2 regions of the Cellvibrio sp. ARAG 10.3 genome follow, and region 1 is predicted to be linked to the other one. Evidence: riboswitches for the same ligand, from Rfam matches in the RefSeq annotation. Region 1 holds a riboswitch; the other holds the start of a gene.

Region 1 (4,422 bases):
CACATTGCAACGGCCATCAATGGTTCAGGTATTTTTCAGGATAACTACGCCGAGTGGCTGGAACAGGTAAAACAGCAATGTCTTACCACCGCCTACCGCGAAGTAGAAGATGCTTATTTGATGCTGGAAGAAGTCAGTTTCCATTTGCAGCGACTGAGCCGCATGATTCAGCTTTATACGGCATCGGGCAATTGTAAAGACTCGGCCATTCAGTTAGCGCTGGAGGCGGAAGTCAACGAAAAGGAGTTCCAACCTAGCGCGGCCGATGTGCAAGAACCGCACATCGACGCGAAGCATGATGATCGGGAAATCGTCATTATTGAATAATTTTTTGAGATGGTTTCTAGTTTTTGTTGTGCCAGAATGGCTGACCAATCGTCGGTGTGCTTGGGCTGGCGGTTTGGCGCTTTTGCATCAGGCCTGCATGAAAGGCTTTGCGACCGGCATCAATCGCATCGGCAAAGGCTTCGGCCATCAGTGGTGGATTGTGGGCCTTGGCAACAGCCGTGTTCAATAAAATACCATCAAAACCCATCTCCATCGCTTCAGTGGCTTGTGACGGAGCGCCCAGGCCAGCATCGATAATCATGGGAACATCGGTAATCCTTTCGCGCAACATGCGTAAGTTGTAACGATTCAATAAGCCCTGACCTGTGCCAATCGGCGCACCCCAGGGCATCAATACCTGGCAGCCCACATCAAGCAGGCGCTTGCATAGAATCAAATCATCGGTGCAATAAGGCAGGACTTTAAATCCCTTTTTTATCAGAATGTCTGCAGCTTCCACCAGGCCAAACGGGTCCGGTTGTAAATTGTAATCGTCACCGATAACTTCCAGTTTTATCCAGTCGGTATCAAATAATTCGCGGGACATGTCTGCCAGTGTGACCGCTTCCTTGACTGATTTGCAGCCGGCGGTATTGGGTAATAATTTGCAGCCGCTCTCCTGAATATATTGCCAGATGGCGTCGCCATCACGGTTCGCAGGATTCTGCCGCCGCAAGCCCAGCGTAACAATATTGCAACGTGAACTGACAATGGCGTCACGCATGATTTGTGGTGAAGCATAGAGCGCAGTACCCAACAAAAAGCGGCTGGAAAAATGTTCACCATAAAGTAGTAGATCATCGTGCATATCAGCCACCTCCCACGGGTTTAACGATATCGACTTCATCGCCTGCTTGCAGACAATATTCGTTGTAAGAGGAGCGGGGCACAAACTCGCCGTTGACGGCCACTGCAATTTTGCTGTCGGCAAAACCCCATGCGACGATGGCATCGCTGAGCAATGTATTGTCGGGAATATCAGTAAGTGTATTGTTCACGCTGAGCTGGATCATAAAATTAATGCGCTGTCAGGATGGCTTGAAAAGGTTTGTCTTGCGTATTTTGAATGCAGGCCAGTACATAACTGACCACCGCCGGCGCCAAAAGAAAACCGTGACGAAATAAACCGTTTGCGCGAATTAAACCTGGCTGATGGTCAACTCTCGGCATATTGTCCATAAAAGCCGGGCGCAGATTCACGCCCAACTCCAGAATCCTTGCTTCTGCAAAAGCGGGTGAAAGCGTGTAAAGCGCGCTGCTTAACTCCAGAGAAGATTGCAGCGTAACCGGTGAGCGATCTTCACTTTCAATTTGCGTTGCGCCAATGATAAAACGATGGCCCGGTTTAGGCACAATGTACAACTGGTAGCGCGGGTGCATTAAGCGCACCGGTCGCTGCAGGGTCACCTCGCGGGTCTCGACATGCAGCGTTTCACCGCGCACACCGCGCAGTTTATTAACCGGGCTTTTGGCTCCCATTCCGCGACAATCAATCACCAGGTCATAATGTTTTCGATCCGTTGCGGTGGTAACAGTATGCGCACTGACTGTGACCGGACAGTGCTCAATACATTCGCCGCCGCGTTCGCGAATTTCATTCAGCAAGACATCCAGCAACTGTCGGTTATCGATATGACCCTCGTCTTTCAGCAACAAACCGTCCTGAAAGTTATCGTGCAGATCCGGTTCCAGCTCACGAATTTCATCGCGCCTGATCCAGCGGTAACCTTGCTGTTTACGCAATACAAACTGTAATTCCTGCGCGAATTGCTGTAACTCGCTGAGATCCTGCGGATGCGCAACTACCAAACTGCCACGCTGTGAAAATAGGGGGGTTAAAGGTGGATGGCGCAATTCACTGAGCCACTGTGGCCACTGCTGAAGCGCGAACAAACCCATTTCATACACCGCGTATTCGGAAACGACGGCTTCGCTCAACGGCGAAATCATTCCGGCCGCCGTGAAGGCTGCCGCCGGGGAGGGCGATAATGGGCCGGCTTCATACAGGGTGACGCGCGCGCCGGTGCGCAGCAAGCGCCAGGCAAGCAAACGCCCAAGGAGGCCGGCTCCGGCTATGGCAATGGCATCGGGTTGTCTAGTGTTCACAAAGACTCGATAGCTGTGTGTGGACGACGGCAGGTTGAAAGAGAGAAGGGAATAGGGGACAAAGCAGCACCTTGTTCCCTCCGCAGGTTTCAACCTGATCAGGTTCTACGGGTTCGGCCGTACCGATCTCAGCCTCCGAATGTTCACATGAACACCAAGGCGCCCCGACAAGCGTGTTCAATATACTTGGGTGATACGCGAGCTGCAATCAACAAACCGGTTCAGGGAAGAATTTTTTCGACCCGACATTGCAATTCGCCCTCAGCCAGGCGCGCGTTGATGCTATCGCCCGGTGTAACCTGACGGCTGCTGGTAATGACCCGCTGTTGCGGATCACTGACAATGGCATAACCCCGTTGCAGGGTGCTCAGCGGGCTTACCGTTTGCAGCAGGCGCACCGCCTCGGCCAGACGTTGCTGTTGCATGCGTAAATGGCGCTGTATGTTTTTCTGCAGTGCCGCGTGATGTTGCGCAATCTGCTGGTTGAGCTGCTGGATGCGCAGCCCGGGCTGAAGCGGTTTCTGGCGCAGCATCAGGGTATTGAGCCGGGTGTGACAGCGCAGTAATTGATGATCCACCGCGCGTACCAGGCGCAGCTCCAGTCCATCGAGTCGCTGGGCTTGTTGCTGCAAGCGTTCGCCGGGGTGACGCAACCGCGTGCGTAACCACTCCAGACGCTGGGAGAGTAAATGCAGCTTCCGCTCAATGGCTTCCTGCAGGAGGATTTCATAACCTGCAAAGGTTTCCAGCCAATCTTCAGCATCGGGCACCAGTAACTCGGCGGCAGCTGACGGCGTAGGGGCACGCAGATCTGCAACAAAATCGGCAATGGTGAAATCTATTTCATGGCCCACGGCGCTCACCAAGGGCAGTTCGCTGGCAAATATCGCCCGCGCTACGGTTTCCTCGTTGAAGGGCCACAAATCTTCCAGCGAACCGCCGCCGCGTGCGAGGACGAGCACGTCAAATAACCCGGCCCGATTCGCCACCTCGATGGCCCGAACAATTTGCGGCGCTGCCTCTTTGCCCTGAACGGCCACCGGAATCACCGTGACGGGTATTGCAGGAAATCGGCGCTTGAGGACGCTCAGCACGTCGCGAATGGCCGCGCCGGTCGGGGACGTAATGACGGCGATATGCTTGGGAAGCGAAGGCAATGGTTGTTTGTGGATCTCATCGAACAGGCCTTCGGCGGCCAGCTTGGCTTTCAGAGCTTCAAAGGCGCGTTGCAAGGCGCCGAAGCCGGCCTCTTCCATATGCTCGACAATTAACTGATAGTCGCCCCGGCCTTCATACAGGCTGACCCGCGCCCTTAACAGCACCTGTTGCCCCTGGCGGGGGGCGAAGCGAACCAGCGTATTGCGGTTGCGGAACATGGCGCAACGGACCTGGGCCTGGTCGTCTTTCAGGGTGAAATACCAATGGCCAGAGGACGGTTGGGAGACGTTGGATAGTTCCCCCTCCACCCACAACAGGGGCAGGTGGGTTTCCAGTAACTGTTTCGCCCGGCGATTCAGCTGGCTGACGGAGAGCACGTCGCGATCAGTGCTGCTGGTGAAGATATCGGAAGTAAGCATGGCGGCTATTCTAGGCGATGACTGTTGGCAACGGCCACCTTTCCGACGCGTTCCCGGGATAAAAAATGACGCTATATCAGTGGTTTGACCCGGTGCTGCCACACAACATCTGGTAGTGACTGGTTTACCCTGTTCGTCTGAACAGCTATAATTTCCCGTTTATTTACTCTCTGAACAGAGGTTGGTTGGTATGTTGCGAATTGCTGAAGAAGCCCTCACGTTTGATGATGTTCTGCTGGTGCCCGGTTATTCCGACGTCACCCCGAAAGACGTGTCGCTCAAGACCCAGTTGACCCGTGGTATTCAGCTCAATATCCCATTGATCTCCGCTGCTATGGATACCGTGACTGAATCCCGTCTGGCGATTGCCATCGCCCAGGAGGGTGGTATCGGTATCATCCACAAAAGCATG
Region 2 (4,422 bases), on a different contig from region 1:
ATCGCGCGGCCCCGCGCGACTTCATCGCGCACAAATTCGGGGGTAATTTCATCGGGAATACTCGCACCGAAACTCATCCCTGGATGCTGCTGGTTCATCACGCCTAATTCACGCGCCTGTGCCAGCGCCATATTTTCGCGAATCGCGATGTACTCCATCTCCGGGGTGATGATGCCTTTTTTGGCATAGTGCATCTGCGACACATTCATGCCCGCTTTGGCGCGACGCGGCTGGCGGGTCAGGTTAAAACGCAGATGTGCCAACTTGGGATCATTCAGCCGCTCTTTGGTAAAGGTCGACGAGGTATCGGTCTGGATCTCGGTATCCGCACGCTCCTCAATCCACGCCGTGCGTACATCCGGCAAGCCATGCCGCAAATCAATGCTGACGTCCGGATCGGTGTAGGGGCCGGAGGTATCGTATACACGCACCGGCGGATTCTTTTCACCACCGAAGGCCGTCGGTGTGTCGGCCAGTGAAATCTCGCGCATGGGCACACGTATATCCGGCCGCGAACCTTGCACATAGATTTTCCGGGAACCGGTAAATGGCTGGATGGATGCGGCGTCGACCTGAGCACTCTCGCTCAGGATTTTTTCGGCAAGATTCTGGTTGCTGTTCATGGAATTCCCTCGTTAGTGCCAGTGCGTGCCTGGCTATTAATAAAATGAATGGAAATGATGGACCGGCCCTGCACCCTGCCCGATGTGTAATTCATCGGCACGGGCCAAGGCCTGGTGAAGATAGGATTTGGCCTGGGCAACCGCTTCCGACAGTGTCAACTGACGAGCCATCCCAGCAGCAATGGCTGACGCCAGGGTGCAGCCGGTACCGTGGGTGTTGCGCGTGGAGAGACGCGGTGCCGAAAAAGTCTGGGTGCCTTCATCCGTTAATAGAAGATCTTCAGCATGGGCGCCTTCGCCGTGCCCACCTTTAATCAGCACCGCTCGTGCACCCAATGCTTGCAGACGCTTGGCCTGATGCAGCCGGTCGGCATGGGTACGCGCCAGGCCGTCATTTAATAAAGCAGCAGCTTCATAAAGGTTGGGTGTAATCAGGGTAGCGCGGGGTAATAAGCGAGTGATCAATGCCTGAATGGCATCTTCCGCCAGCAGGCGATCACCGCTGGTCGCCACCATCACCGGGTCTACGATCAAGGGAATTGCCGTGTAATCCGCCAGGCTGTCGGCGACGGCTTGGATGATATCCGCAGTGGCTAACATTCCGGTTTTGATCGCGGCGACAGGAATGTCTGTCAGCACGGAAGCGATCTGTGCGGACACAAAGTCTGGCGGCACCGGCCAGACACCTTGCACCCCCAGCGTATTCTGGGCCGTCAGGGAGGTGATCGCACTGCAACCGAACACACCCAGGGCAGAAAAGGTTTTGAGGTCGGCCTGGATACCGGCACCACCGCCGCTGTCGCTGCCCGCAATCGTCAGCGCAATGGGAGTTGATGAATGAGTCGATGAAGTCATGGGCTGTCCGCAGGTGGCAGATATATGACGCGGAAACAGCAGGAGGGCAAGGCGGCAGACGCCGGGATAACTTGAATCTCGTTGCTCTCGTTTCCTACGCCGGTACTAACCGGATCAGGTCGACGGGTATCTCTCAGCCTAAAAATCAGCACCCCGACAAGAATGGGGGCAGTCTAGTGAACTCAGGGAGGCATGTAAAGCGAGGCGCTTTGTTGCTCTACTGACAGGATCTGACACCGACGACCGCCATACTCGCGCCCGCTGCTACCGGTTTATGTGAACCCGACAGTTGAACGACATCAGTGATATTAAAAATAAGGCACGAGCGTTTTATTTTGCCCCGCGGGTGAATCCAAATTCGCTGTTAATGGAGTCTTAATATCCGTCTCGTAGCCTTTGCTCGCGATGAACCAAGATGTCGGGATTTGCGTAGACTGCGCAGGGATTATGGTTACACTTAATGACATTCGTCATGTTTACTCTTTTTAACTTGCTGGGTTAAAGTGCTCGCTCGACCACCCCGGCACAACTCGCTACACTCACCGCTGCCATGCGTTTGCTTATTGGACGATTTTTACCTTGGACACCTCTATGAAGAAAACAAAACTTTATCTGTTGGTTGGATTATTTTCCTTTGGCCCGCTCTCGGCCAGCGCCAATAGTTTGCTGGATATCTACGAGCTTGCACTCAAGAATGATGCACAACTGAAAGCAGACACCGCTGCCTATGAAGCGGCTCAGGAATTGCGTAATTTAAATCGCGCCGGCCTGTTACCTCAAATTAACGCCAGTGCGACTTACTCTGAAAGCGATAGCGACGTTACCAATAACTCAAACACGCCCGTCATTCCGGACCCTACTGACCCCACTGATACGGGCGGTACAGGAAATATCAACTCAACCCGCACCGGTTGGGAAATCTCGCTGCAACAACCCTTATTCAACATGTCTTCCTGGTACACCTATAAGCAGGGCGTAAAGTTGAGTGAACAAGCCGAGGCACAATTCGGTGCTGATCAGCAAAGCCTGATCGTTCGTGTCGCTGAAGCTTACTTCAATGTATTGCGTGCAGTAGACACATTGGAAGCCACAATCGCAGAAGAGAATGCCTTGTCCCATCAATTGGAACAAACCCGCCAACGCTTTGAAGTAGGCTTAACGGCAATTACTGAAGTGCACGAAGCCCAGGCCGCGTTCGACAGCGCAACCGCAGCTACCCTTGAAGCGCGCGGCAATTTGAATATCAATTTTGAAGCACTGGAAGTGCTGACCGGCCAAAGCCACGAACGGATCGCTCCCCTGGCACCACAATTCCCGGTTGTTGAGCCCGTACCGGCTGACCGCCACGAGTGGGTTGAGTTTTCACTGAAGAATAACTACTCACTTAAAGCTGCTCGCCTGGGCGCAGAGGCTGCGCGGCAAGTCTCCAAAAGCGCACGTTCCGGCCATCTTCCCACGGTAACGGCATCGCTGGGTTACAGCGATTATGACGATGATGGTGAAAGATACGGTGTATCCCAGGATTACAATACCGAAGGCTCCACGGTGGCAGTGACCCTGAATGTGCCCATCTTCAGCGGTGGCAGAGTATCGGCCGAGCGTCGCCAGACCTTCGCCCAAGCCACGCAATCACAGGAACTCTTTAACAGCACCCAGCGCAGCATCATCCAATCCACCCGCGCCTTGCATCTGTCGGTAGAGACCGGGGTCGCGCGCGTGCAAGCGCGCAAGCAGGCCATCGTGTCCAGCCAGAGCGCGTTGGAGGCCACCCAATCCGGTTACGAAGTGGGAACGCGTAACCTGGTGGAAGTGCTCCAGTCACAACGTCAGTTGTATCAGGCACGTCGTGACTATGCGACCGCGTTGTATGACTACATCATCAATACCATTCAGCTGCGTGAAGCCGCCGGTATGCTGACCCCGGCCGATGTACAGGAAGTGGATAAGTGGTTACAGGACAATGCCCCGGTAAACCGCAGTCAATATCAGTTGTAATGTGTTAGTAAAAAAAATCCCCCTTGCTGCCCGCAAGGGGGATTTTTTTATGGCCATGCATTTTTGTTTTCCCACCTGTTTCCATCGTCCATCACACCAGTTCATCTGACAGGCGCGGACAATCGCGTTGCCTCGTCCAGAGGGTCGGTGTACATTCCGCTGGCTGTGCCATTGCCCTGACGTGCTGCCTATGGATATCGAACTGCTTAAAACCTTTATTGAAGTCACCCAGGTACGCCACTTCGGTCGCGCTGCTGACAACCTGTTCCTGACACCCGCCGCGGTCAGTGCGCGGATTCGCCAGTTGGAACAAATGCTCGGTGTTACCTTGTTGCACCGTATTCGCGGCAATATCCAGATGACGGCGGAAGGAGAACGCCTGCTGCCCCATGCAAAAAAATTGCTGCGCGCCTGGTCGGAGACACTGGAAGACCTGTCGATCAAGCTGGAGCCGGAAACCCATTTGACGATAGGCACCACAGCGTCGGTATGGCAGTGCGAACTGCCCGAGCTTATCCAGACACTGTTATCCATCTCTGCCAGCCGGGGGTTATCGGTTGAGTCGCTGTCGCACCTGGAATTGATTACCCAGATCCTCGCCCAGCAACTGGATCTGGCGGTGGTATTGGACTTGCCGCAACACCCTGAGCTACACGCCATCAAGATTGCCGAACAGGAATTGACCCTGTGGAGCTCGGCAGAAACAAGCTCACCATCCACGCCTTATCTGTTTATCGAATGGAGCGCGGCTTTCGCTGCATTTCACCACAAGCGCGTCGCCGGCATTGAACCTCGGTTGCGCACCACAGAGGCCGCCCTGGGTATCCAGTTTATGGCACAGGCCGCAGCCTCTGCCTATCTGCCCTCCACCCTCGCTTTAGCCGGGCGTGACTTTTATCGGGTAGCTGACGCACCGCGCTTTGTGCAACCCATTTATCTGGTCTATAAA

What was found. A riboswitch is a leader RNA that binds a small molecule or an ion and turns the genes downstream of it on or off. The one in region 1 is predicted to bind thiamine pyrophosphate.
Region 2: linked by a shared signal. The riboswitch ahead of thiD (bifunctional hydroxymethylpyrimidine kinase/phosphomethylpyrimidine kinase) and the one ahead of thiO (glycine oxidase ThiO) in region 1 are both predicted to bind thiamine pyrophosphate.

What each region holds. Positions count from the first base shown of each region.
Region 1 is NZ_JBPYCU010000004.1:51,034-55,455, reverse strand. Features, by position in the region: gene ACSV5M_RS06650 (HD-GYP domain-containing protein) at 1-327, shown strand, start outside; gene ACSV5M_RS06645 (thiazole synthase) at 344-1,135, opposite strand; gene thiS (sulfur carrier protein ThiS) at 1,137-1,340, opposite strand; gene thiO (glycine oxidase ThiO) at 1,345-2,433, opposite strand; TPP riboswitch at 2,492-2,610, opposite strand; gene xseA (exodeoxyribonuclease VII large subunit) at 2,655-4,010, opposite strand; gene guaB (IMP dehydrogenase) at 4,201-4,422, shown strand, end outside.
Region 2 is NZ_JBPYCU010000011.1:172,781-177,202, forward strand. Features, by position in the region: gene thiC (phosphomethylpyrimidine synthase ThiC) at 1-623, opposite strand, end outside; gene thiD (bifunctional hydroxymethylpyrimidine kinase/phosphomethylpyrimidine kinase) at 660-1,478, opposite strand; TPP riboswitch at 1,553-1,644, opposite strand; gene ACSV5M_RS14820 (TolC family outer membrane protein) at 2,070-3,473, shown strand; gene ACSV5M_RS14825 (LysR family transcriptional regulator) at 3,664-4,422, shown strand, end outside.